DNA from 3 places in the Pedococcus ginsenosidimutans genome. Region 1 is predicted to be linked to each of the others. Evidence: predicted binding sites of a transcription regulator. Region 1 holds the regulator's gene; each other region holds the start of a gene.
The links. The regulator LexA, encoded in region 1, represses DNA repair genes until DNA is damaged. The targets are predictions, from matches to a motif close to TCGAACANNTGTTCGA.
Positions count from the first base shown of each region.

Region 2: ruvC (crossover junction endodeoxyribonuclease RuvC) is a predicted target of LexA. The motif match lies at 1,450-1,465, and genes of this name have one in related genera.
Region 3: ABEA42_RS05015 (DUF222 domain-containing protein) is a predicted target of LexA. The motif match lies at 3,183-3,198, and genes of this name have one in related genera.

Region 1 is NZ_BAABLO010000004.1:398,722-406,145, forward strand. It holds gene ABEA42_RS06595 (CHAP domain-containing protein) at 1-184, shown strand, start outside; gene ABEA42_RS06600 (LysM peptidoglycan-binding domain-containing protein) at 223-621, opposite strand; gene lexA (transcriptional repressor LexA) at 882-1,607, shown strand; gene ABEA42_RS06610 (DUF4259 domain-containing protein) at 1,655-2,068, opposite strand; gene ABEA42_RS06615 (GNAT family N-acetyltransferase) at 2,241-2,750, opposite strand; gene ABEA42_RS06620 (class I SAM-dependent methyltransferase) at 2,769-3,356, shown strand; gene ABEA42_RS06625 (NAD-dependent protein deacetylase) at 3,337-4,212, opposite strand; gene ABEA42_RS06630 (hypothetical protein) at 4,289-4,807, opposite strand; gene ABEA42_RS06635 (DUF6318 family protein) at 5,212-5,694, opposite strand; gene ABEA42_RS06640 (LysR family transcriptional regulator) at 6,023-6,952, shown strand; gene ABEA42_RS06645 (ComEC/Rec2 family competence protein) at 7,042-7,424, opposite strand, start outside.
Region 2 is NZ_BAABLO010000012.1:106,557-113,980, forward strand. It holds gene pdxT (pyridoxal 5'-phosphate synthase glutaminase subunit PdxT) at 1-612, shown strand, start outside; gene ABEA42_RS15110 (YebC/PmpR family DNA-binding transcriptional regulator) at 609-1,370, shown strand; gene ruvC (crossover junction endodeoxyribonuclease RuvC) at 1,511-2,110, shown strand; gene ruvA (Holliday junction branch migration protein RuvA) at 2,107-2,709, shown strand; gene ruvB (Holliday junction branch migration DNA helicase RuvB) at 2,739-3,818, shown strand; gene yajC (preprotein translocase subunit YajC) at 4,020-4,343, shown strand; gene secD (protein translocase subunit SecD) at 4,356-6,182, shown strand; gene secF (protein translocase subunit SecF) at 6,179-7,351, shown strand; gene ABEA42_RS15145 (adenine phosphoribosyltransferase) at 7,353-7,424, shown strand, end outside.
Region 3 is NZ_BAABLO010000004.1:36,530-43,953, reverse strand. It holds gene ABEA42_RS05030 (ATP-dependent DNA ligase) at 1-487, shown strand, start outside; gene ABEA42_RS05025 (alpha/beta hydrolase family protein) at 484-1,677, shown strand; gene ABEA42_RS05020 (HNH endonuclease signature motif containing protein) at 1,693-2,643, opposite strand; gene ABEA42_RS05015 (DUF222 domain-containing protein) at 2,741-3,175, opposite strand; gene ABEA42_RS05010 (aminoglycoside phosphotransferase family protein) at 3,289-4,236, opposite strand; gene ABEA42_RS05005 (dihydrofolate reductase family protein) at 4,345-5,070, opposite strand; gene zapE (cell division protein ZapE) at 5,103-6,119, shown strand; gene ABEA42_RS04995 (polyphosphate kinase 2 family protein) at 6,132-7,097, shown strand; gene ABEA42_RS04990 (VOC family protein) at 7,157-7,424, shown strand, end outside.

The DNA of each region.
Region 1 (7,424 bases):
CCGCGGCTACACGACCAAGAAGGTCTACCTGATGAAGGGCGGCGTCGCCCACTACGTCTACTCGTGGGACCAGGTCGGCGGGACCCCGCAACCCACGACCCTCGTGGACCAGGTCGCCGTCGACAAGGCGGGTACGTCGAGCCCGCTCTACTGGACCCACATCAAGGACAAGCTGGTCCTCTGAGCTGCAACTGGGTCAGCAGCTGGGTCAGCCGGCCCGGGTCAGCCGACTGCGGGGATGAGCAGCGTCTGACCGGCGTGGACGTCGGAGCCGGCCAGGTCGTTGGCGACCTGGATGCGGGCGACGGCGTCCGCCAGCGGGAGCTGCGGCAGCTGCGCCGCGGCGACCTCGGACAGCGTCTGGCCCGACTGCACGGTCGTCGCGTGGTCGATCACCGCGGCCGACGCGCCGCCGGAGAGCAGGCTGATCGCGAGCACCACTGCGGCCACCAGCACCGTGATGGTGACTGCCAGCCGCCCGGCCCGCGTGAGGCGCAGCGGCGCCGCGGGGCGGATGACGACGTCGTCACCCGTGGGCACGGAGACGAGCTGCGGGCGGGTCGGTCGCACCGGCATCCGCAAAGGTGCGGGGGTGACGTCCCAAGCGACTGCTGCACTCATCTGGTCCTCCGTGGTGGTCAATGTCTGGTGGCGGTTCGAACGGATGTGCGAACTACCTCTGGACTGATTTCTAGCACGCGTGTTCGAATGCGGCAAGACACGCGTCGAACACATGTTTGGCACAGGCGTTCGAACGCCATACGCTGTGTTCATGCCTCAAGCACATCAGAGGCCACTGACAACGCACCCGTACCACCGTCGCCGGACCTCTTCCAAGACCCCGGCTCACGGCACCTGACCTGCGGAAACGAGGAACCGGCATGAGCGAGGACAACGTCAAGGAGCTCCCCGACCGCGACCACGGCGACGGGCTCACCGTCCGCCAGCGCCGGGTCCTCGAGGTGATCCGCAACTCGGTGGACCGTCGCGGCTACCCGCCGAGCCTGCGCGAGATCGGCGAGGCCGTCGGGCTCACCTCGCCCAGCTCGGTGGCGCACCAGCTGTCCACCCTGGAGCGCAAGGGGTTCCTGCGGCGCGACCCCAACCGGCCCCGCGCCATCGAGGTCGTCTCCCCCGACTCCCCCGCCGACATGCGCGGCTACCGCGGCGGGGCCAGCGCCGACGACGAGACGGCCGTCTACGACGAGACCGGGGTCGGCGACCAGCGCCCGGAGGCCTCCTACGTCCCGGTCCTGGGTCGCATCGCCGCCGGTGTGCCGATCCTCGCCGAGGAGACCGTCGAGGACGTGTTCCCGCTCCCCCGCCAGATCGTCGGGGAGGGCCAGCTGTTCCTCCTGCAGGTCGTCGGTGAGTCGATGATCGACGCGGCGATCTGCGACGGCGACTGGGTCGTCGTGCGCCAGCAGCCCACCGCCGACAACGGCGACATCGTGGCCGCCATGCTCGACAACGAGGCCACCGTCAAGACGTTCAAGCGCAAGGACGGCAAGGTGTGGCTGATGCCGCACAACGAGGCGTTCGAGCCCATCGACGGCGACCACGCCACGATCCTGGGCAAGGTCACGGCGGTGCTGCGCCGGGTCTGAGCCTCACGCCGGTCACCTGCGTCAGATGCCTGCGCCAACGGGCAGCGTCAGTCGCCCAGCGTCTCGAGGTACCTGCTCAGGCGCTGGGTGATGTCGTCCGTGGCGCGGGCCTCGTCCCAGAGCTCCCACCACTCGTTGTCGTCCGGGCGCAGGGCCCGGTGCAGCGCCGAGGTGGCCAGGTCCTCGAGGCGCTCGTCGACCTCGAGCGGCTCCTCCTCGACCCAGCGGGGTACGTGGCGCTCGCGCGCGACGCTCTCGGGGTCGTCGCACGCGGCGACCACCACGGCGGCAGCGATGGCCTCGGCCATCTCCGGCGCCTCGATGTAGCCGTCCGAGCGGATCACACGAGCCATGGCCCGCTCCACGTGGGCGCGGCGCTCGTCGGGCCCTGCCTCCTCGAGCGTGTCGAGGAAGTCCAACGCGTCGTCGTTCTCGAACGGTCCCGTTCCGGCAGCTCCCATACCGGCCTCCCTGTGCCTCGGCTCGCACTGGTCCTTGAGCGGTGTGTCCTCTCGCTGGGGCCGGCTGGTGCCGGTCCCCTCGTCACCGAGAGTGCCAAGGGCTGCCACGAAACGCCAGTGGTCGTTCGGCTGAGGTGGCCATGGACCTTCGTTCGCCTCCGGCCGGGGCAGGCTACCCCAGGCGCTGGTACCAGGCGGTGTCGACGTAGCGGCCGAACTTGTGCCCCACCTCGCGCAGCACGCCCACCTGCTCGAACCCGTGCCGACGGTGCAGGGAGACGCTCGCGTCGTTGGGCAGGGCGATGACCGCGACCTGGGTGTGCACGTCAGGGAGCGCGTCGAGCCTGCCGAGCAACGCGGAGTACAGCTGCGTGGCGATGCCACGCCCCCTCGCGCCCTCCGCGAGGTAGACCGAGACCTCCTTGGTGCCGTCGTAGGCGGGCCGTGGGCGGAACGGTCCGGAGAAGGCGTACCCGAGCAGCTCGTCCCCATCCACGGCCACGAGGACGATGTCGCTCCCGGCGGCGCCCGCGACCTTCTCCCCGAGGTATGCCGCCCCACGTGGCTCGGTGTCGAACGTCGCCACCGAGGTGCGGGCCTGCTCGTCGTAGATCGACGCCATGGACGGGACGTCGGCGGCGACGGCATCGCGGACGGTGATCGCGGTGGCGGCCGGGCTCATATCGGCGATGCTAGGGGGATGACCGACCGGCAGCGCATGTGGGACGAGCGGTATGCAGCCAGCGACCGGGTCTGGAGCTCCGGACCCAACGCCGAGGTCGAGCGCATCGTCTCGCCCTTGCCACCGGGGCGGGCGCTGGACCTCGGCGCCGGCGAGGGCCGGCACGCCCTCTGGCTCGCGTCGCTGGGCTGGCGCGTGACGGCGGTCGACTTCTCGGCGGTGGGTCTCGGCAAGGGTGAGTCCGAGGCGACCCGACGCGGGCTCGCAGTCGACTGGGCGGTCGCCGACGCGCGTTCGTGGCAACCGTCGCCGGGCGTCCTCTACGACCTGGTGCTGGTCGCCTACCTCCACCTGCCCGAGGACGTGCTCGGGCGGTGCCGGCGCTGGCTCGCACCGGGTGGCGCCCTGGTCGTCGTCGGTCACGCGTTGCGCAACCTCACTGACGGCGTGGGCGGTCCCCAGGACCCGGCGCTGCTCCACACCCTCGACGAGCTGCGCGCCGCGTCAGAGGGCCTGCAGGTCGAGCGATGCGAGGAGCTGGTGCGGCACACCGAGGGCGGCGACGCGATCGATGCCGTGCTCGTCGCTAGGCGGCCAGCAGCCTGACGAGGTCGGTGAGGGTCGGGCCGAGCGGGGCGTCGAGCTGGATGGTCGCTTCGGCGTCGCCGCGCGTGGCTCCGCGGGTGATGATGACGACGGGTATCCCCCGCGCCGCCGCCCGTCGGACGAAGCGGTAGCCGCTCATCACCTTCAGGCTCGACCCGAGCACCAAGAGCACCTCGGCTTCTTCAGTGAGTCGAAAACAGTGCTCCACCAACGGTTTCGGCACCGACTCACCGAAGAAGACGACATCGGGCTTGAGGGTGTCCTGCCGGCAGACGAGACAGCGCGGGACGATGAAGTCGGCGACGTCGAGCTCGTTGAGGGCGATGTCGCCGTCGGGTCGGATCTCGTTGCTGGTCACCTCGAACGAGGGGTTGGTGGCCCGCATCCGCTCGTCGAGGTCCCAGCGGCTGGAGAGGTCGCCGCACGTCAGGCAGACGACTCGGGCCAGGGCGCCGTGCAGCTCGGTGACGTCGGTGGCGCCGGCCGCCTGGTGGAGGCCGTCGACGTTCTGCGTGATGACCGCGCCCAGACGTCCGGCTCGTTGGAGCTCGGCGACGGCCTCGTGCCCGGCGTTGGGCCGAGCGAGGTTGAACCGTTGCCAGCCGACGTAGCTGCGCGCCCAGTAGCGCTGGCGAGCCTGTGAGGAGCCGACGAACTCCGAGTACTGCATGGGCGTCACGCGTCGCTTGCCGTCAGGGCCGCGGTAGTCCGGGATGCCGGACTCGGTGGAGATGCCGGCACCGGTGAGCGTCAGCACGCGGCGGCGTTCGAGGAGGTCCGCCACCGCCGCCAGCGCTGCCGGGCTGCTGGCTCCGTCGAGGTGGTAGCCGCCCTGCGCTGGATGCGCCTGCGTCACGTCGGTCACCCCCACAGGTTACGTGGGGGCTGCGAGGGTGGCTCGGCGAGCCGACCCCGGCGGCGCCGGGCTCCTGTCAGTGGCTCACCAGGCGCGCCTTGGCCTCCTGCACCTCCAGCGTGGTGACCGGCTCGTCCTGCAGGTCGGCGACGGTGTTGATGTCGACCCACTCGCCACCGTTGACGCGGTACTGGCCGGTGAGCTGGGAGTCGACCGACACCTGGGCAGCGCGCTGCGCCTTGGCATACGTGTGCTTGATGGCGCCGTCGGGGTAGACGCCGCCAGCGTCGGTCACCGCACCGCTCGAACTGCCGTCGCCGTAGCGGAACGTGTAGGAGCGTGGCGCGATCTTGAACTCGACCGACCACGACAAGAGCTTGACCGGCTGGCTGACCTCCCCCGGCTGGAGTCCGTTGTCGTCAGGCCAGGTGGCGCGGTAGTAGGTGGGCAGGTTCACCAGGGTCACGTTGTCGGCCGGCTGGATGGACACCCGCGGCTTGGAGAACGGCAGCTGCTTGAAGGCCGTCTGGATCTGGCCCATCGTCGGCACGGCCGGTGCGGGCACCCCCGGTGGCGCATTGTCGAGCCCACACATCGTGCGGATCGTCGTCCACTCTCCACCGGCTCGGCGGCTCTGAACCCAGAACAGGATCTCGTCGGACGGCGGAGTGCGGTAGGAGCATGCCGTCATGGCGTACGAGCAGTTGGTGGCCTGGCCTCCAACAGTGTCGGAGATCCGCTTCGGCGCACAAGCCGGAACGATTCGGTACTCGACTCGTGGCGCCTCACTTCGGCTAGCCGGCTTGGCGACGACCTCTTTCGACTTCGGTCTTCCAGACGGGCACGTCTTCGCAGTTGCCGCCGCAGCCGCGTTCGACATCTGACCTCCCAGAAGCCCAGTACCGCATGCGTAGCCGGCAGCGGAGGATGGCGCCGGGGAACCAAGCCAGATACACGAAACGAGGAGGGTCGCCGAGATCACGGGTCTCATCAGCGACATCACAACCCCTTGAAGCTATCGACGAGCCAGCGGTTTTCCTGCCAGACGACACTTGTAGACCAGGTAAAGACTCCGGACTTTGAAGTACGTAGGACGTCGCCGTTCCCATTTAGGACGCGAACAGGCCTCTCCTTGCCAGCAACTTCCACGACCTGCGCGGCCGCGTTGCCAGACACCCAGGTCACGAGCTTGATGTCGAACGATGAGCGCTCGGCACGTTCTCCCTTAGTGCGCATGGTCTGAACCACTTCGAACAATCCCCTGCAGTCGGCACACGAGTCTGTGGAGAGAGATCGAATTCGTGATGAGTCCACCGCCACCAGCGACTGACCTACCTGAGTCCAGTAGTACTTCGCGAAGGCTTCGGCTCCGGCGGCTGTGCGCTTGGTCGCTGCGGCGGGTACCTGCACCTCCGGTGCAGCAGTGGACGTCGTCGACTGAGTCGGCGTCGACGAGGATGAAGACGGCGTGGCGCTCCCCACGCTCGTCGTCCCTGAACCGTCGGGTGGTGCCTCGTCTCCCCCGCTGCACCCGGCAACCAGCCCCAACGCCACTACCCCCGCAGCCGCCACGACGGCCTTCGAGAGTCCAGCTCCCCCACGCATGTGTATCCCCCTTGCTCTCACCGGCACAGCCCGTCCCTGAGCACGACGACGGTACCGATTCTACGGAATACCCGCATTTGCGGGCATTCGTCATCCACAGACAGCCACCCCCGGCCAGCCGAGACGCGTGCTCGGACGCCACGCGACTCATCACCGTTGAGACAACATCTAGGCCTACCGATAACCAGCGGTTATGCTTTGGACCATGATCGACGCTGCTGGCCTCCGCGTGATGAAGGCGATCTCCGACGAGGGGAGCTTCACCGGCGCGGCCTTGTCCTTGGGCTACTCGCAGCCTGCGATCTCGCAGATGGTGCGGCGGCTCGAGCAGCGCACCGGCACCGTCCTCGTCGAGCGCGTGGGCCGTAACGTCCGCCTCACCGAGGCCGGCCAGGTCCTCGCGCGCCACGCGGTGGCGGTCCTCTCCGCGCTCGACGCAGCCGAGGAGGAGGTCGCCGCGATCGCGGGTTTGCGCGCCGGGCGCGTGCGGCTGATGGCGTTTCCCTCGAGCTCCGCGACGCTCGTCCCCCGCGCGCTCGCCCTGGTCAAGCAGCGCTTCCCCGACGTGCAGGTCACCTTCACCGAGGCCGAGCCGCCCGAGTCGCTGGCTGCACTCAAGGCTGGTGAGTGCGACCTCGCGGTCGCCTTCGCCTACGAGGGCACCGACGTGGGGCGCGGCGAGGAGGACATGGACCTCTTCGTGACGCACAAGCTCCTCGATGACGAAGTGCGCCTCGCCCTCCCGCGCTCCCACCCGCTCGCCGACCGGGAGAGCCTCGAGCTCTCCGCGCTCGCGCAGGAGAACTGGATCGCCGGCTGTCCTCGCTGTCGAGGGCACCTGCTGCAGATGTGCGCCAACGAGGGCTTCTCCCCGCACGTGGGCTTCGAGACCGAGGACTACGTCGCCGTGCTCGGCCTGGTCGCCGAGGGTCTCGGTGTGGCGCTCATCCCGGACCTCATCCTCCGCACGGCCCACCACCACGACGTCGTCACCCTCCCCATGACGCCCGCCTCCCGCCGCACCATCAGCGTCGTCACGACGGCCGACCTCCAGAGGGTGCCTGCGGTGCAGGCCACCATCGAGGCCCTCTGCGAGGCGGCAAAGGCCACGCCCCGGGTGCTCGCCAGCAACTGAGCACGACGCCGGTGCGCCCGCTGCCACTGGTCCGAGGCCAGCAGTTCGCCTGACCGTTCGGCCGACAGCCCGCCTCTGCTCGACGAAGCTCACCGCCGGCGCCACGTCACACCCACGTCCTGGTCCTGCGCGACGACCGCCACGTCTCCGCGCTGGTCGGTGCGGAACACGGCATACCTGTTGCGGCGCAACACCTCCAGCGCCTTCGGTGAGGGGTGCCCGTAGTCGTTGTCCTTGCCGACGCTGATCACTGCCACTGGTGCGGCCACCTCCGCGAGCAGGTCCTCGTCGAGGTTGCCTGACCCGTGGTGGGCGACCTTGACCACGTCGAACCGGCCGGCCTCCGCACGCATCTCCGGGTCGCGCCGCAGCTCCAGCAGCACCGCGTGCGCCGCCTCGTGCTCCACGTCGCCGAGCAGCAGCAGGTCGACCGGCCCCGAACGCACGGCCATGACCACGCTGGCGTTGTTGG
Region 2 (7,424 bases), on a different contig from region 1:
ACCAAGCCGTCCCAGCCGACCATCGGGGTCCTCGCCGTCCAGGGTGACGTCCGCGAGCACCTGTACGCCGTCGAGCAGGCGGGTGCCCGCGGCACCACCGTGCGCCGTCCCCGGGAGCTCGAGGAGGTCGATGCGCTGATCATCCCCGGCGGTGAGTCGACCACCATGGACAAGCTCGTCCGTGCCTTCGACCTCTACGACCCGCTCCGCGCACGACTGGCCGCGGGCATGCCGGCGTACGGCTCGTGCGCGGGGATGATCATGCTCGCCGACCGGATCGCCGACGCCCGCCCGGACCAGCAGACGCTCGGGGGCATCGACATGACGGTGCGGCGCAACGCCTTCGGGCGACAGGTCGACTCCTTCGAGGAGGACCTGCACATCCGGGCCATCGGGGGCGCCCCGATGCGGGCGGTCTTCATCCGCGCCCCGTGGGTGGAGGAGGTCGGCGAGGGGGTCGAGGTCCTGGCCCGCGTCGAGGACGGCCCGGCCGCAGGTAGGATCGTCGCCGTTCGTCAGGGGTCGGTGATGGCCACCTCCTTCCACCCGGAAGTGACCGGTGACCACCGGTTCCACCAGTTGTTCGTCGAGATCGTGAGAGGCAAGGCATGAGCGGCCACAGCAAATGGGCGACCACCAAGCACAAGAAGGCCGCCATCGACGCCAAGCGCGGCAAGCTCTTCGCGAAGCTGATCAAGAACATCGAGGTCGCGGCGCGCACCGGCGGCGGTGACCCCACGGGCAACCCCACGCTCTACGACGCCATCCAGAAGGCCAAGAAGTCGTCGGTCCCCAACAACAACATCGACAACGCGGTCAAGCGCGGGTCGGGTGCGACCGCCGGTGGGTCCGACTGGGAGACCATCACGTACGAGGGCTACGCGCCCGGCGGCGTCGCCGTCCTCATCGAGTGCCTCACCGACAACCGCAACCGTGCCGCGGCCGAGGTGCGCACCGCGCTGACCCGCAACGGCGGCCAGCTCGCCGACCCCGGCTCGGTCTCGTACGTGTTCGACCGCAAGGGCGTCGTCGTCGTGCCCAAGGGCGACAAGACCGAGGACGACATCCTCGAGATCGTGCTCGAGGCGGGCGCCGACGAGGTCAATGACCTCGGCGACTCCTTCGAGATCATCTCCGAGGCCACCGACTTCGTCGCGGTCCGCAAGGCCGTCCAGGACGCCGGCATCGACTACGACTCGGCGGAGGCCTCCTGGGTGCCCAACCTCCAGGTGCCCCTCGACGCCGACGGCGCGCGCAAGATGATCCGCGTGATCGAGGCCCTCGAGGACTCCGACGACGTCCAGGACGTCTTCGCCAACGGCGACATCAGCGACGAGGTCCTCGCCGAGCTCGACGAGGACGACGAGTAGGACCACGGCGTCCGGCCGACGCCCCGCCCTCCCCGCGTGTTGCTGCGGGGGAGGCGGGGCGTCGCCCGTGTAGCGTTCACCGAACAGGTGTTCGGATGACGGCGGCGCGACAGCGGCCGCCAGGACGAGGGAGCAGCGCAGTGCGCGTACTCGGGGTCGACCCCGGACTCACCCGGTGCGGGCTCGGTGTGGTCGACAGCGGCCGCGGCCGCAAGCTCACCATGGTCGCGGTGGGTGTCGTCCGCACCCCCGGCGACCGCGACACGGGGGAGCGGCTCGCCTACCTCCAGGACCAGATGGACGCCTGGCTCGACCGGTTCGAGCCCGACGCGATCGCCCTCGAGCGGGTCTACGCCGCCGACCACGTCCCGACCGTGATGACCACCGCCCAGGCCTCGGCCCTTGCCCTGCTCGCCGCAGCCCGCCGGGGCCTGCCCCTGGTCACCCACACACCCACCGAGGTCAAGGCCGCCGTCACCGGCTCCGGCCGCGCCGACAAGGCGCAGGTGACCGCCATGGTGACGCGCATCCTCGAGCTCGAGGTCGCGCCCAAGCCCGCCGACGCCGCCGACGCCCTCGCCCTGGCCATCTGCCACCACTGGCGCGGCGGCGGCGACCAGCGCCTCGCCCTCGCGGCGGCCTCGGAGCGCGCGCGCCTCAAGGCGGTGGGTGCCCGGGCGCCGGGCACCGCACCCGGTACGGCGCGGACGTCGCGCCCGAGCGGGGCGGTGGCCCGGTGATCGCCTCGGTCCGCGGCAGCGTCCAGCACATCGGCCTCGACCGGGTCGTCGTCGAGGTCGGGGGAGTCGGGATGCTCCTGCACACCACGCCGGCGACGGCCTCGGCCCAGCACCTCGGACGGGAGGCGACCCTCGCGACGACGCTGGTGGTCCGCGAGGACTCGCTGACCCTCTACGGCTTCGCCTCCGACGAGGAGCGCGACATCTTCGAGCAGGTGCAGACGGTGTCCGGCGTCGGCCCCCGCCTCGCCCTGGCCATGCTGTCCGTCCTCGCCCCCGACCGGCTGCGTGCCGCGGTGACCGGCTCAGACCTCGCCACCCTCACCAAGGTGCCGGGCATCGGGAAGAAGGGCGCGGAGCGCATCGTGCTGGAGCTGCGAGACAAGATCGGCATGCCCTCGGGGGCAGCCGGCGCCACCCCGGCCGCCCCCACCACGGCCGGGCCGTCGTGGCGCGACCAGGTCACCGACGCCCTGACCGGCCTCGGCTACTCCGGCAAGCAGGCGGAGGACGCCGTGGCGGCGGTAGCGGCCTCCGCGCCGGCTGAGGCCAACGTCTCCGAGATGCTGCGCGCCGCCCTGCGCGAGCTCGGGCGGTAGGCGTGACCGGCGACGGCTTCAGCTCCGAGATGTACGAGGACTCCTCCCTCGACGCGACGGCACGCATCGTCGACCCGGCCGGCGACACCGACGAGCGCACGGTCGAGATGGCGCTGCGACCGCGCCGGCTCAGCGAGTTCTCGGGGCAGTCGAGGGTGCGCGACCAGCTGTCCCTGGTGCTCGAGGCCGCCCGCCGCCGCGGCACCCCGCCCGACCACGTCCTGCTCTCGGGGCCGCCCGGCCTGGGCAAGACGACCCTGGCGATGCTCATCGGCACCGAGCTCGAGCGACCGATCCGCATCACCAGCGGGCCCGCGATCCAGCACGCGGGCGACCTCGCAGCCGTGCTCTCGTCCCTCACCGAGGGTGAGGTGCTGTTCCTCGACGAGATCCACCGGATGTCCCGCTCGGCCGAGGAGATGCTCTACCTCGCGATGGAGGACTTCCGCGTCGACGTCATCGTCGGCAAGGGCCCCGGCGCCACCGCCATCCCGCTGGAGCTCGCACCGTTCACCGTCGTCGGGGCCACGACGCGCGCCGGCCTGCTGCCCGCGCCGCTGCGTGACCGGTTCGGCTTCACCGGCCACCTCGATTTCTACGCGACCGACGACCTCGTGACGATCCTGCACCGCTCCGCCCGGCTCCTCGACGTCGCCGCAGACCCCGACGGCATCACCGAGATCGCCCGCCGCTCCCGGGGCACACCCCGCATCGCCAACCGGCTGCTCCGCCGGGTCCGCGACTGGGCACAGGTCCACGGTCGCCACGTGGTCGACGAGGCCGCCGCCCACGCCGCGCTGGCCCTGTTCGACGTCGACGACCGCGGGCTCGACCGCCTCGACCGCGCGGTCCTCGACGCGCTCTGCCGCCGGTTCGGCGGGGGACCGGTCGGGCTGTCCACGCTCGCGGTGGCGGTGGGTGAGGAGGCCGACACGGTGGAGACGGTGGCCGAGCCGTTCCTCGTGCGCGAGGGCTTCATGGTGCGCACGCCCCGCGGCCGCGCGGCGAGCGCGCTGGCCTGGGAGCACCTCGGACTGACACCCCCGGCCGGCCAGGACCGCCAGCCCGCGCTGCCGCTGGACACCGGTGAGGGCCGCTTCGGCGCCTGATCCGCCACTCCCGGTGGCCTCACGGGCGTTGCCCGGGGTGCACGCAGAATGGTCACAATTGGAACGCGGTCGCGGTGGGGCACGTTGGTCGGTATGCCGTGTGTCACCTACACTCGGGCGGTCACCCGGCCGGTGCTGGGGACTTGTGCGTGCCCGTGATGCGGCTGCGCGCACCACCAGCCAATCGTGAAGGGATGCTCCATGTCGAGTGGCGGCTCACCCACAGCCAGCCTGCTGATCTTCGCCCTGCCCGTGCTGCTCATCGTGTTCATGGTGTTCAGCCAGCGTCGGCGCCAGCGCGAGGTGCAGTCCCTGCAGGCGGGGCTCACGGTCGGCGACGAGGTCTGCACGACCTCGGGCCTCTTCGGCAAGGTCACCTCGATCGAGGACCAGGTCGTCACCCTCGAGGTGGCCCCCGGCGTCGTGCTCCGCTTCGACCGCCGCGCGATCGGCCTCAAGACCCCACCGCCCGCTTCCTCCACGACGGCGTCAGACCAGCCGTCCGGTCCCGTCAGCCCCGAGTAGAGGTCACCCCACGTGGCAATCAACCCGTACAACCGCAAGCCGCTGAAGGTCCTCGCGGCCCTCGCGGCCGTGAGCATCGGCCTCTACGGCCTGCTCTTCGCCGCCGTGACCTGGGGCGACGCCCAGTTCAAGCCGAAGCTCGGCCTCGACCTCGCCGGTGGCACCCAGCTCGTGCTGGCCCCGCGCCTGGTCGGCAACGCCAAGGTCTCCAGCGACCAGCTCAACCAGGCCCGCGACATCATCGTCCAGCGTGTCGACGCCAACGGCGTCGCCGGTGCCGAGGTGACCACGAGCGGTGGCCGCAACATCGTCGTGAGCATGCCCGGCACCCCGCCCAAGGCCACCGAGGACGCCATCCGCCGCTCCTCGCAGATGCAGTTCCGTCCGGTCCTCGCGGCCGCCCCCGGCACCAACCAGCCGGTCCCGACCGGAACGTCCACGACGGGTGGCACCGCGACCGGTACCCCGACGGGCAAGGCCACGGGCACGGCCACCAAGCCGGCGGTCCCCACCGCCACCGGTGCCGCCACCACGACCAAGGCCGGCAGTGCCCTGCCCGGCGCCTTCGTCCGCGCGACCACGACTCCCGCCACCGGTGCGAGCACGACGCCCGCGCCGACGGCCACCACCGGGGCCGTCACCCCCACGACCCCGGCCACGGGCGGCACCGCCACACCGAAGGACGCCAGCGACCTCGCGCAGATCACCCCGCAGCTGACGGCCGCTTTCCAGCAGCTCGACTGCTCCAAGGACGGCGTGCTCGACGGGATCGTCGACGACCCGGCCAAGCCGCTGGTGACCTGCTCCGACACCGGTGCCGAGAAGTACATCCTCGGCCCGGTCGAGGTGCGTGGCGACCAGATCAAGGACGCGGTCGCCGGCTACCAGCCGCTGTCCAACGGCCAGCCGTCCAACATCGTCGAGATCCGCCTGTCGTTCAACAGCAGCGGCACCAAGGCCTTCGGCAACGTCACCAAGCGACTGGTCAACCTCGAGGACCCGCGCAACCGCTTCGCCGTGACCCTGGACTCCCAGGTCCTCACCGCGCCGACCGCGCAGGCGGCCATCCTCGACGGCCAGGCCAGCATCACCGGCAGCTTCACCATCCAGAGCGCCCGCGACCTCGCCAACCAGCTCAAGTTCGGTGCGCTCCCGCTGTCGTTCGACCTGCAGACGCGTGACGAGATCAGCCCGACCCTCGGCAGCGAGCAGCTCCAGATGGGCCTGGTGGCCGGTGTCATCGGCTTCGCCCTGGTGTTCCTGTACTCCCTCGGGCAGTACCGCGCGCTGGGCCTGGTGACCGTCGCCTCCATCATCATCGCGGCGCTGCTGACCTACGTCTCCATCGCGCTGCTGGGCTGGTCGCAGAACTTCCGCCTCGACATGGCGGGGGTGACCGGCCTCATCGTGGCCATCGGTGTCACCGCCGACTCGTTCATCGTCTACTTCGAACGCATCCGTGACGAGGTCCGCGAGGGCCGACCGCTGCGCGCCGCGGTCGACACCGGCTGGCGCCGCGCCCGGCGCACGATCCTGGCCGCCGACGGCGTCAACTTCCTCGCCGCGTTCGTCCTCTACCTGCTGGCCTCCTCCAACGTCCGCGGCTTCGCGTTCACGCTGGGCCTGACCACGCTCATCGACCTGCTGGTCGTCGTGCTGTTCACCCACCCGGTCGTGGCGCTGCTGTCGAGCACCAAGTTCTTCGGCGGTGGCCACCGCTGGTCCGGCCTGGACCCCCAGCGCCTGGGGGCCAAGGCGAACAGGGCCCGGTATGCCGGGCGCGGACGGGTCGCGATGCCTGCGCCCGCCTCCGCCACGAGTGACGGGAGCGCGCTGTGATCAACTTCGCCGCACTGGGCAACGACCTCTACACCGGCAAGCGCTCGATCGACTTCGTCGGCCGCTACAAGCGCTGGTACCTGCTGTCGGGCATCTTCATCCTCCTCGCGACCCTCGGCCTGGTCTTCCAGGGGCTCAACCTGAGCCTGGAGTTCTCCGGTGGCTCGGAGTTCCGGGTCTCCAAGGTGACCGTCAGCGACACCTACGAGCAGACGGCCAAGGACGCGGTGACCTCGGTCGCCCCGGCGGCCGCCCCCGAGGTGACCACCATCGGGTCGAGCACCGTCCGCGTGCAGACCGAAAAGCTCAGCGACGCCCAGATCCGCGACGTGCAGTCGTCGCTGGCCAAGGCGTTCGGCACCACCGCCGGTGACGTCTCCGCCTCCTTCGTCGGCCCCTCGTGGGGTGCGTCGGTCAGCCAGAAGGCGCTGCAGGCCCTCGCCGTCTTCCTCGCGCTGGTCGCGGCGGTCATGGCCATCTACTTCCGCACCTGGAAGATGGCCGTCGCCGGCCTCGCCGCGCTGATCCACGACCTGTTCATCACGGTCGGCATCTACGCCCTCGCCGGCTTCGAGGTGTCGCCGGCCACGATGATCGGGTTCCTCACGATCCTCGGCTACTCGCTCTACGACACCGTCGTCGTGTTCGACAAGGTGCGTGAGAACACCCACGAGGCGCGCGGCAACGGCCGCATGTCCTACGCGCAGGCGGCCAACCTCGCGGTCAACCAGACGCTGGTCCGGTCCATCAACACCACGGTGGTGGCGCTGCTGCCCATCGCGTCGATCCTCGTGATCGGGTTCCTGTTCTTGGGCCCGGGCACCCTGCTCGACCTGGCGCTGGCGCTGTTCGTCGGCATCGCGGTCGGCGCCTACTCCTCGATCTTCATCGCCACGCCCCTGCTCGTGCACATGCGCGACAAGGAGCCGGAGATGGTGGAGCTGGCCAAGAAGGCCCACCGCTACCAGGCCCGCCACGGCGGCAAGGTCCTCGCCTCCGACGCCGCTCCCGTCGAGCACGGCCGCGACGACGAGCAGCCCGCGGACGCCGCTTCGCTGGAGTCCGCCGGGGTCGGCGCCTCCGCGCCGGGCGTCGTGAGGGGCACCCACAAGTACGCCACGTCCGGCCCGCGCAACCAGCCGCGCAGGCCCCCGAAGTCGCGGCGCTGACGTGACGCAGGCGCTGCCCGGCACCCTCGTCGAGCTCCTCGAGAGCCGGCTGCGGGACATCCCCGACTTCCCG
Region 3 (7,424 bases), 360 kb from region 1:
CAAGATCAAGCACGTCCGCACCGCAGACTGCGTGGTGGCGGGGTACCGCACCCACAAGACGGGTGACGACCTCGTCGGGTCGCTGATGCTGGGCCTCTACGACGACGCGGGATCCCTCATGAGCGTCGGGGTGATCGGTGCGTTCCCGATGGCTCGCCGCAAGGAGCTCTTCGAGGAGCTGCAGCCACTGGTCACGACCTTCGACGACCACCCGTGGGCGTGGGCGAAGGAGGAGGCCGGCACCCGGACCCCCACCAGCGGGGCCACGAGCCGCTGGAACGCCGGCAAGGACCTCTCCTTCACCCCGCTGCGACCCGAGCGGGTCGTCGAGGTGAAGTACGACCACATGGAGGGCGTCCGCTTCCGCCACACGGCGCAGTTCGTGCGCTGGCGCGACGACCGCGACCCGGAGTCCTGCACCTACGAGCAGCTGGAGGAACCGGTGAGCTTCGACCTGGCCGACGTCCTGGGCGAGCCCGGCCGATGAGCACGTCGACCACGACCGCTGGGGGAGCCGGCAGGGGCCCGCTGAGGACGACCGCGACGGTGGCCGGGGTGACCGGGGGCGCCTTGGCGGCGACCGCGGCGGTGTCCTCGGTCGGCGCGGCCGCCTACTTCGCACGACGGGCGCTCACCCCCGACCGGCAGCGGCCCGACGACACCTCGATCCTTGCCGTCGACGAGGACGTCGTGACCCTCGGCCTGACGCCGGAGACGGTGATGCCGGGTCGCTACGGACTGTGGCTCGACCAGTCGACCGGGCACGCGCGGCTGGGCGACCTGCTCGACGTCGACGAGGAGCGCGGACGCGTACGGCGCGAGGTGCTCGGGGTCGACCGTGGCCACCTCGCGCCCGGCTTCGGGCGGTGGAACCAGTACTTCTACGCCGGACCGCCGGACCGGGCGCTCGGGGTGCGGACGGAGTACGTCGACGTGCTGACCGAGCTGGGGACGATGCCGGCCTGGGTGGTCCGTTCCACCACCCCCTCCACGCGGTGGGCCGTCCTCGTGCACGGCCGTGGCGCCCGGCGCGACGAGGGGCTGCGTGCCGTGCGGCCGCTGGTGGAGAACGGCGTCAACGTGATCGTGCCGTCCTACCGCAACGACCTCGGAGCCCGGCGCGGCGCCGACGGGCGGTACAACCTGGGGCTGTCGGAGTGGCGCGACATCGAGGACGCCGGCCTGTGGGCCGTGCAGCAGGGCGCCCGTGAGCTGGTGCTGGTCGGGTGGTCGATGGGTGGGGCGATCGTGCTGCAGACGTTGAGCCGTTCGTGGCTCGCCGACCACGTCAGCCACGTCGTCCTCGACGCCCCGGTCGTCGACTGGACCGACGTCCTGCGCCACCATGCCCGCATCCACGGCATCCCCGACCCGATCGGCGGGCTCAGCCGCGTCCTCATGGGCAAGCGCTGGGCACGGCGGCTCGTCGGCGTGCACGACCCGGTCGACGTGGCCGAGACCGACTGGGTGAGCCGGGCAGGGGAGCTGCGCCACCGCATGCTGGTCATTCACTCCGTCGACGACGAGTTCGTCCCGGTGGGGCCTTCGCAGGCGCTGGCCGCGGGCCGCCCGGACCTGGTGACCATGGAGCGCTGGGAGACTGCACGGCACACCAAGGAGTGGAACGTCGACCCGGAGCGGTGGGAGCGCTCGGTCGCCGACTTCGTCAGCAGCTAGCAGTCCCCTGCCGCGTCAGAGGACGCGGATGAGCCCGCGGTCGGGATTGGCGGGGTCGTCGAGCCAGGACACGAACTCGGGTTCAGGCTCGAGTGCTGGTTCAGGTTCGGGGGCTGCCGAGCGTGGTGGTACGGGTGGTGGCAGGACGGTGAGGCGTCGTCGGCCGAGGTCGGTGTCAGGTGGGAGCTCGAGGTCGGTCCATCGGAGGGGTCCGCCGGTGGGTGGGCGGTAGGTGCCCGGGGGAGGTTCGGGGTCGGCGTCCGGTGATAGTGCGGTTTCGTGGGGTCGGGGTGGGCGGACGGGTAGTCCGTACCGGTTGGTCACCATCAGCCCGTCGGGGCGGGTGGGGTCGCCGGTGATGGTGTGGTCGCCGCGGTCGATGCCGTCATGGTGGACCGTGCAGAGCAGGACCTGGTTGGCGAGGTCGGTGCGGCCGCCGTCGGCCCAGGGGGTGAGGTGGTGGACCTCGGTGAAGGCGGTGGTGGTGCAGCCGGGGAACCGGCACCCGGGGTCGCGGTCGTGGATGAGGCGTCGGGTGCGCTCGGGCAGGATCCGCATCGCCCGCCCCACCGACACCGGGGTGCCCTCGGTCTCCCAGACGGGCTGCACCGTGCCGTCGCTGATGAACCGGCCGAGCAGTCGCAGTGGGATCGCGTGCCCACCGGACACCCAGGCGACGTCGGTGTCCAGGTGCAGGTACACCCGGTAGTGCGACGCCCGGGACGTCGACGTCACCGAGGCGAGGGACCGGGTGGCCATCTCCTCCAACGCATCCGCGTACGTGGGCAGGCCTGCGTGCCGGTCGTCCCCCGCGTCGTGGTCGACAAAGCTGTCGGCAGCTGCGGTGTCGCGGCGGCGGGTGAACAACGCGTCCTTGGCCTCCCTCACCGCCTGCTCCACCAGCGCGCCGATGGTCGCCGGCGCGGAGTACCGCAGCTGGAACCGGCCATCGGCGTCGTAGCTCATCGACAGCTCCGGCTTTGCACACGCCCTTTGCTCTGACACCGACCGAGTTTCAGCCGGGAGCGGCTCAACGCCGACGGTCGTTTCGTTCTCGGCCCCGTCAGCGGGTGGCCGGTGGGGCGGGGAAGGCGTGTCGGGCCACCGCGCGGCGCAGCTGCGGCACCGTGGCCTCGCGGGCCGGGGCGGTGACCGAGGCCTGGTGGCTGGCCGGGACGGCGCGGGCGATGACCGCGACCTGGTCCAGCGACAGCTCACCCGCCTCCAGCGCAGCGGACGCCTCGACCAGCTCGGACCTACGCCGGGCGACCCGCACCACGTCGCCGGCGTGCGCCGGGGACAGCCCGGCCCGCACGACCAGGTGGTGCTCCGGGGTCTTGAACCCACCATCACCCCAGTGCCGGTCCTCGATCAGCTCGGCAGCGATGTCGACCAGTTCCGCCTGCGCCCGGTTCAACCGCCCCGCCACTGTCGCGGTGCGCGCCCACAGCTGCTGCTGCCGGCGGTGCCGGGACTGCGCGAGCGGGCTGGTCGACATACCCCAATCGTACAGGTGTTCGAACGACAGCGGAAGGCTGTCCACAGCGAATTGTCTTGCCGTGCAACGACATTTGCGTCCCGAGACAGGTCCATCGACCAGTCCGGAGCAGGTCAGGTGGAGGTGCTGAAGTCGTCGAGGATCGCGTCGACGATCCGACGCGACTGCCCTGCTGAGTGCTCGTCCTCGTCCTCGAGGTCGTTGGCCAGGTTGCTCAGCGTCTTCCACAGGGCCCACCCGCGCCCACGCGCCCACGTCGAGGCGTCGATGCCGAGCCGTTCGCGAAGGAGGCGGCGCCCGGGGAGGTCGAGCACGGTCCAGGCGACGGCCAGGTCGCAGGACGGGTCGCCGACCCCGCAGGTCCCGAAGTCGATGACCGCGGCGAGCCTGCCCCGGTCGAGCAGGAGGTTCCCCGCTGCGAGGTCGCCGTGGAACCACGTGTCCACGCCGTCCCATCGAGCCTCCAGGGAGTCGTCCCACGCGGCAGCAGCCAGCCTGACCTCGACCTGGCCGTCGAGCCGTGCGAGGGCGTCCCGAGCCGTCGCGTCGAAGGTGCGCAGGGTCCCGCCTCGGAACCAGTTGTGGACGCCCGGCTGCGGACCACCCGTGGGGTCGATGCCCCGCATCGCCAGCAGGAAGTCGGTCACGTCCTCGGCGAACCCCATCGGGTCGGTGAGGGTGGACGGGGCGGCCGGCTCGCCCGGGAGCCACCGGTAGACCGACCAGCGGAACGGGTACCCGGCTCCCGGCATCCCCTGGGCCAACGGCTCGGGGGTCGGGACCGGGAGCTGTTCGGCCAGCTCGGGCAGCCAACGATGCTCCTTCTCGACTGCCAGCGCGTACTCCGCGGCGCTGGGCAGCCGCACGAGCATGTCGTCCGCGAGGCGAAAGGTGAAGTTGTCCCATCCCGGGGTGGGCACCGGTGAGACGGGCAGGTCCGCCCAGTGGGGGAACTGGTCTGCGACGAGATCGCGGACGGTGTCCACGTCGAGGGACAGCCTTCGCGGCACCGGGCCGCGATCGGGCACCTCCACCACCGACTCGCGACTCTCAGGACTCATGGCCCCGCAGGCTACCCAGAGGCAGCTCGCAGACACGACGGCTTTTGGGCAGGGCGGCGACGCGCGCGCACCAGTCGGCCGGGCAGTGGGCCGGAGGCGGTCAGCGGCTCAGCGGTCGACGCGCCAGCGACCGAGCACCGTGCCGTCCTCCTCGAGCATCACCATCGGCGTCAGCGCCAGGTCCACCGACGGCCCGGCGGTGATCCGGCCCGGCCCGCCACCGACGAGTGTCGGCGCCCAGGTCAGGTCGACTTCGTCGACCACCCCGGCGTCGAGCATGGCCCCGAAGAGTGAGGGGCCGCCCTCGGACAGGATGCGTCGAAAACCCTTGTCCTCCAACGATTTCCTCGCCGCGACCAGGTCAACACGGTCGGAGCCGACGACGATGACGTTCTCGTCGCCGAGGACCGCGCGCGCCCGCTCGACGTCCGCCGACGCCGCAGCCTCGCAGGTGACGAGCAGGGCGCTGCCCCTGGGAGAAGTCATGGCCGCGACCGTGGACGGCAGGCGGCCGCGGTTGCTGACCACAGCGAGGACAGGAGCATCGGGGTCCTCGTCCCGCAGCGCCGGGTACCCCTCTGCACGCACCGTCCCCGCACCGACGACCACCACGTCCGAGAGGCTGCGCAGCAGCGAGAAGACGGTGAAGTCCGCCGGCGTGTTGATGCTGCCCGAACGGCCGTCGCCACCGGTCACGGCGCCGTCCAGGGAGGACACGAAGTTCGCCCGGAGCCACGACCGGTCGTCGGGCGTGGCGTAGAGGGACCGCAGGGTCGCCTCGTCCACCTGGGTGCCGGGTGCGGGGGTGCCGGACTCGCTGAGCAGCAGGCGCATGGCGTGGAGTCTGCCTCACCTACGCTGCCTGCGTGGCCTCCCTCACCGACCGCTCGCCGAAGCTCGACCGCGACCGCCTCGTGCGCGACCTCGTGCCCCCGCCGCGCTTCGACGGGGAACGCTTCTCGACCTACCGGCCGGACCCGGCGGAGCCGAGCCAGGCCGCCGCGGTGCAGCGACTCGAGGAGTACGCCGCCGGGCTGGCCGGCGTTGGCAACGGCAACGGCAACGGCAAGGGCCTCTTCGGCCGACGACGCAAGCGGGCGCAGGCGGGCCGGGGCATCTACCTCGACGGGGGGTTCGGTGTCGGGAAGACCCACCTGCTGGCCAGCCTGTGGCACGCGGCGTCGGGCCCGAAGTCGTTCGGGACGTTCGTCGAGTACACCAACCTCGTCGGCGCGCTGGGGTTCGCGCAGACCGTGGAGGCGCTGAGCGGTCACCAGCTGGTGTGCATCGACGAGTTCGAGCTCGACGACCCCGGCGACACCGTGCTCATGGCCACACTGCTGGCTCGTCTCACCGAGGCCGGCGTCTCGCTGGCCGCGACGAGCAACACGTTGCCCGACGCGCTGGGGGAGGGACGCTTCGCGGCAGAGGACTTCCTGCGCGAGATCCAGGCGCTGGCCTCGAGGTTCGACGTCGTCACGGTCGACGGACCCGACTACCGGCACCGTGACTCGCTCGAGAGCCCCCCGCCGCTCGACGAGGCGGAGGTGCACTCGGCGACCGAGCGCGAGGGCGCGGTCCTCGACCACTTCGTCGACGTCACGCGCCACCTGTCGACGGTCCACCCCAGTAGGTACCGCGCCATGCTCGACGGCGTGACGGCAGTGGGCTGGACGCACGTGCGCGCCGTCACGGACCAGGCGGTCGCGCTGCGCCTGGTCGTCCTCGCCGACCGGCTCTACGACGAGGACATCCCGGTCTTCGCCAGCGGACTGCCGCTGGGAGAGATCTTCTCCCCGGAGATGCTGGCAGGGGGGTACCGCAAGAAGTACTTCCGCGCGGTCTCCCGCCTCACAGCCCTCGCGCGGGGTGACGACCGGTGACAGGATGCGCCAATGGCGAAGAAGGACAAGAAGTCCAGCGGTTCCGGCAAGGCGGCAGGGGTGCCGGCAGCGGCCAGGGCCGACCGCTCCAAGAAGGCCAGCAAGCACCCTGACAGCAAGGCCGCGAAGGCCACTGCCCTCGCGCCCGTGTCCTTCAGCGAGGCGCTCCGCGTGCGGGAAGGCTTCATCCTCGCGGAGTGCGACCCCCGGTCGACCCCGGCGTTCGACGGCGACAAGGCCGCCGGCCAGAAGGCCCTGGCGGCGCGGGCCGGTGAGATCGGTGAGTTCCAGGAGCGCCTCTACGCCGAGTCCAAGATGGACGGCCAGCGGTCGCTCCTGCTCGTCGTGCAGGGGATGGACACCTCCGGCAAGGGCGGCATCATGCGCCACGTCGTCGGCGAGATGGACCCTCAGGGGGTCCGCTACACCTCGTTCAAGGCACCGTCGGCGGAGGAGCGCAGCCACCCGTTCCTGTGGCGCATCCGCAACGCCCTCCCGCACTCCGGCCAGGTGGGGGTGTTCGACCGCTCGCAGTACGAGGACGTCCTGGTCGTCCGGGTGCACGACCTGGTCCCCAGGGCGACGTGGTCGCGCCGCTACGCGCAGATCAACGCGTTCGAGGAGAAGGTCGTCGCCGACGGCACCGTGATCGTCAAGGTGATGATGCACATCTCGCCCGACGAGCAGAAGGCGCGCCTCGGGCGGCGGCTGGCCCGCCCGGACAAGCAGTGGAAGTACAACCCCGGCGACGTCGACGAGCGGATGTTCTGGCCGCAGTACCAGGAGGCCTACCAGGCCGTCCTGGACCGGACGTCCACGGACGCAGCGCCGTGGTACGTCGTCCCGGCCGACCGCAAGTGGTACGCGCGCCTCGCGGTGCAGAGCCTCGTCCTCGAGCACCTCGAGGCCATGGACCCGCAGTGGCCGGCGGTCGACTACGACGTGGCCGCAGAGCAGAAGCGCCTGCGCGCCACCTGAGCGATGAGTTCCGGGCTCACGCCGGGTCTGCCCTTGCACAACCCCATCGAGGAGCCGTCATGCCAGACCAGAACGCGTCCACGTCCACCACGTCACCGCTGCGGGGCTCGGAAGCCTTCAGCGGGTTCTCCGTCCCGGACACCGGGGCCGCGAGGCGCTTCTACGAGCAGGTGCTCGGTCTCGAGGTGAGCGAGGCGAACGGCATCCTGACCCTCCACCTGGGCGGGGGCCACCGGGCCATCGCCTACCCCAAGCCCGGCCACGTGCCAGCGGGCTTCACGGTGCTCAACTTCCCGGTCGCCGACATCGACTCGGCCGTCGCCGAGC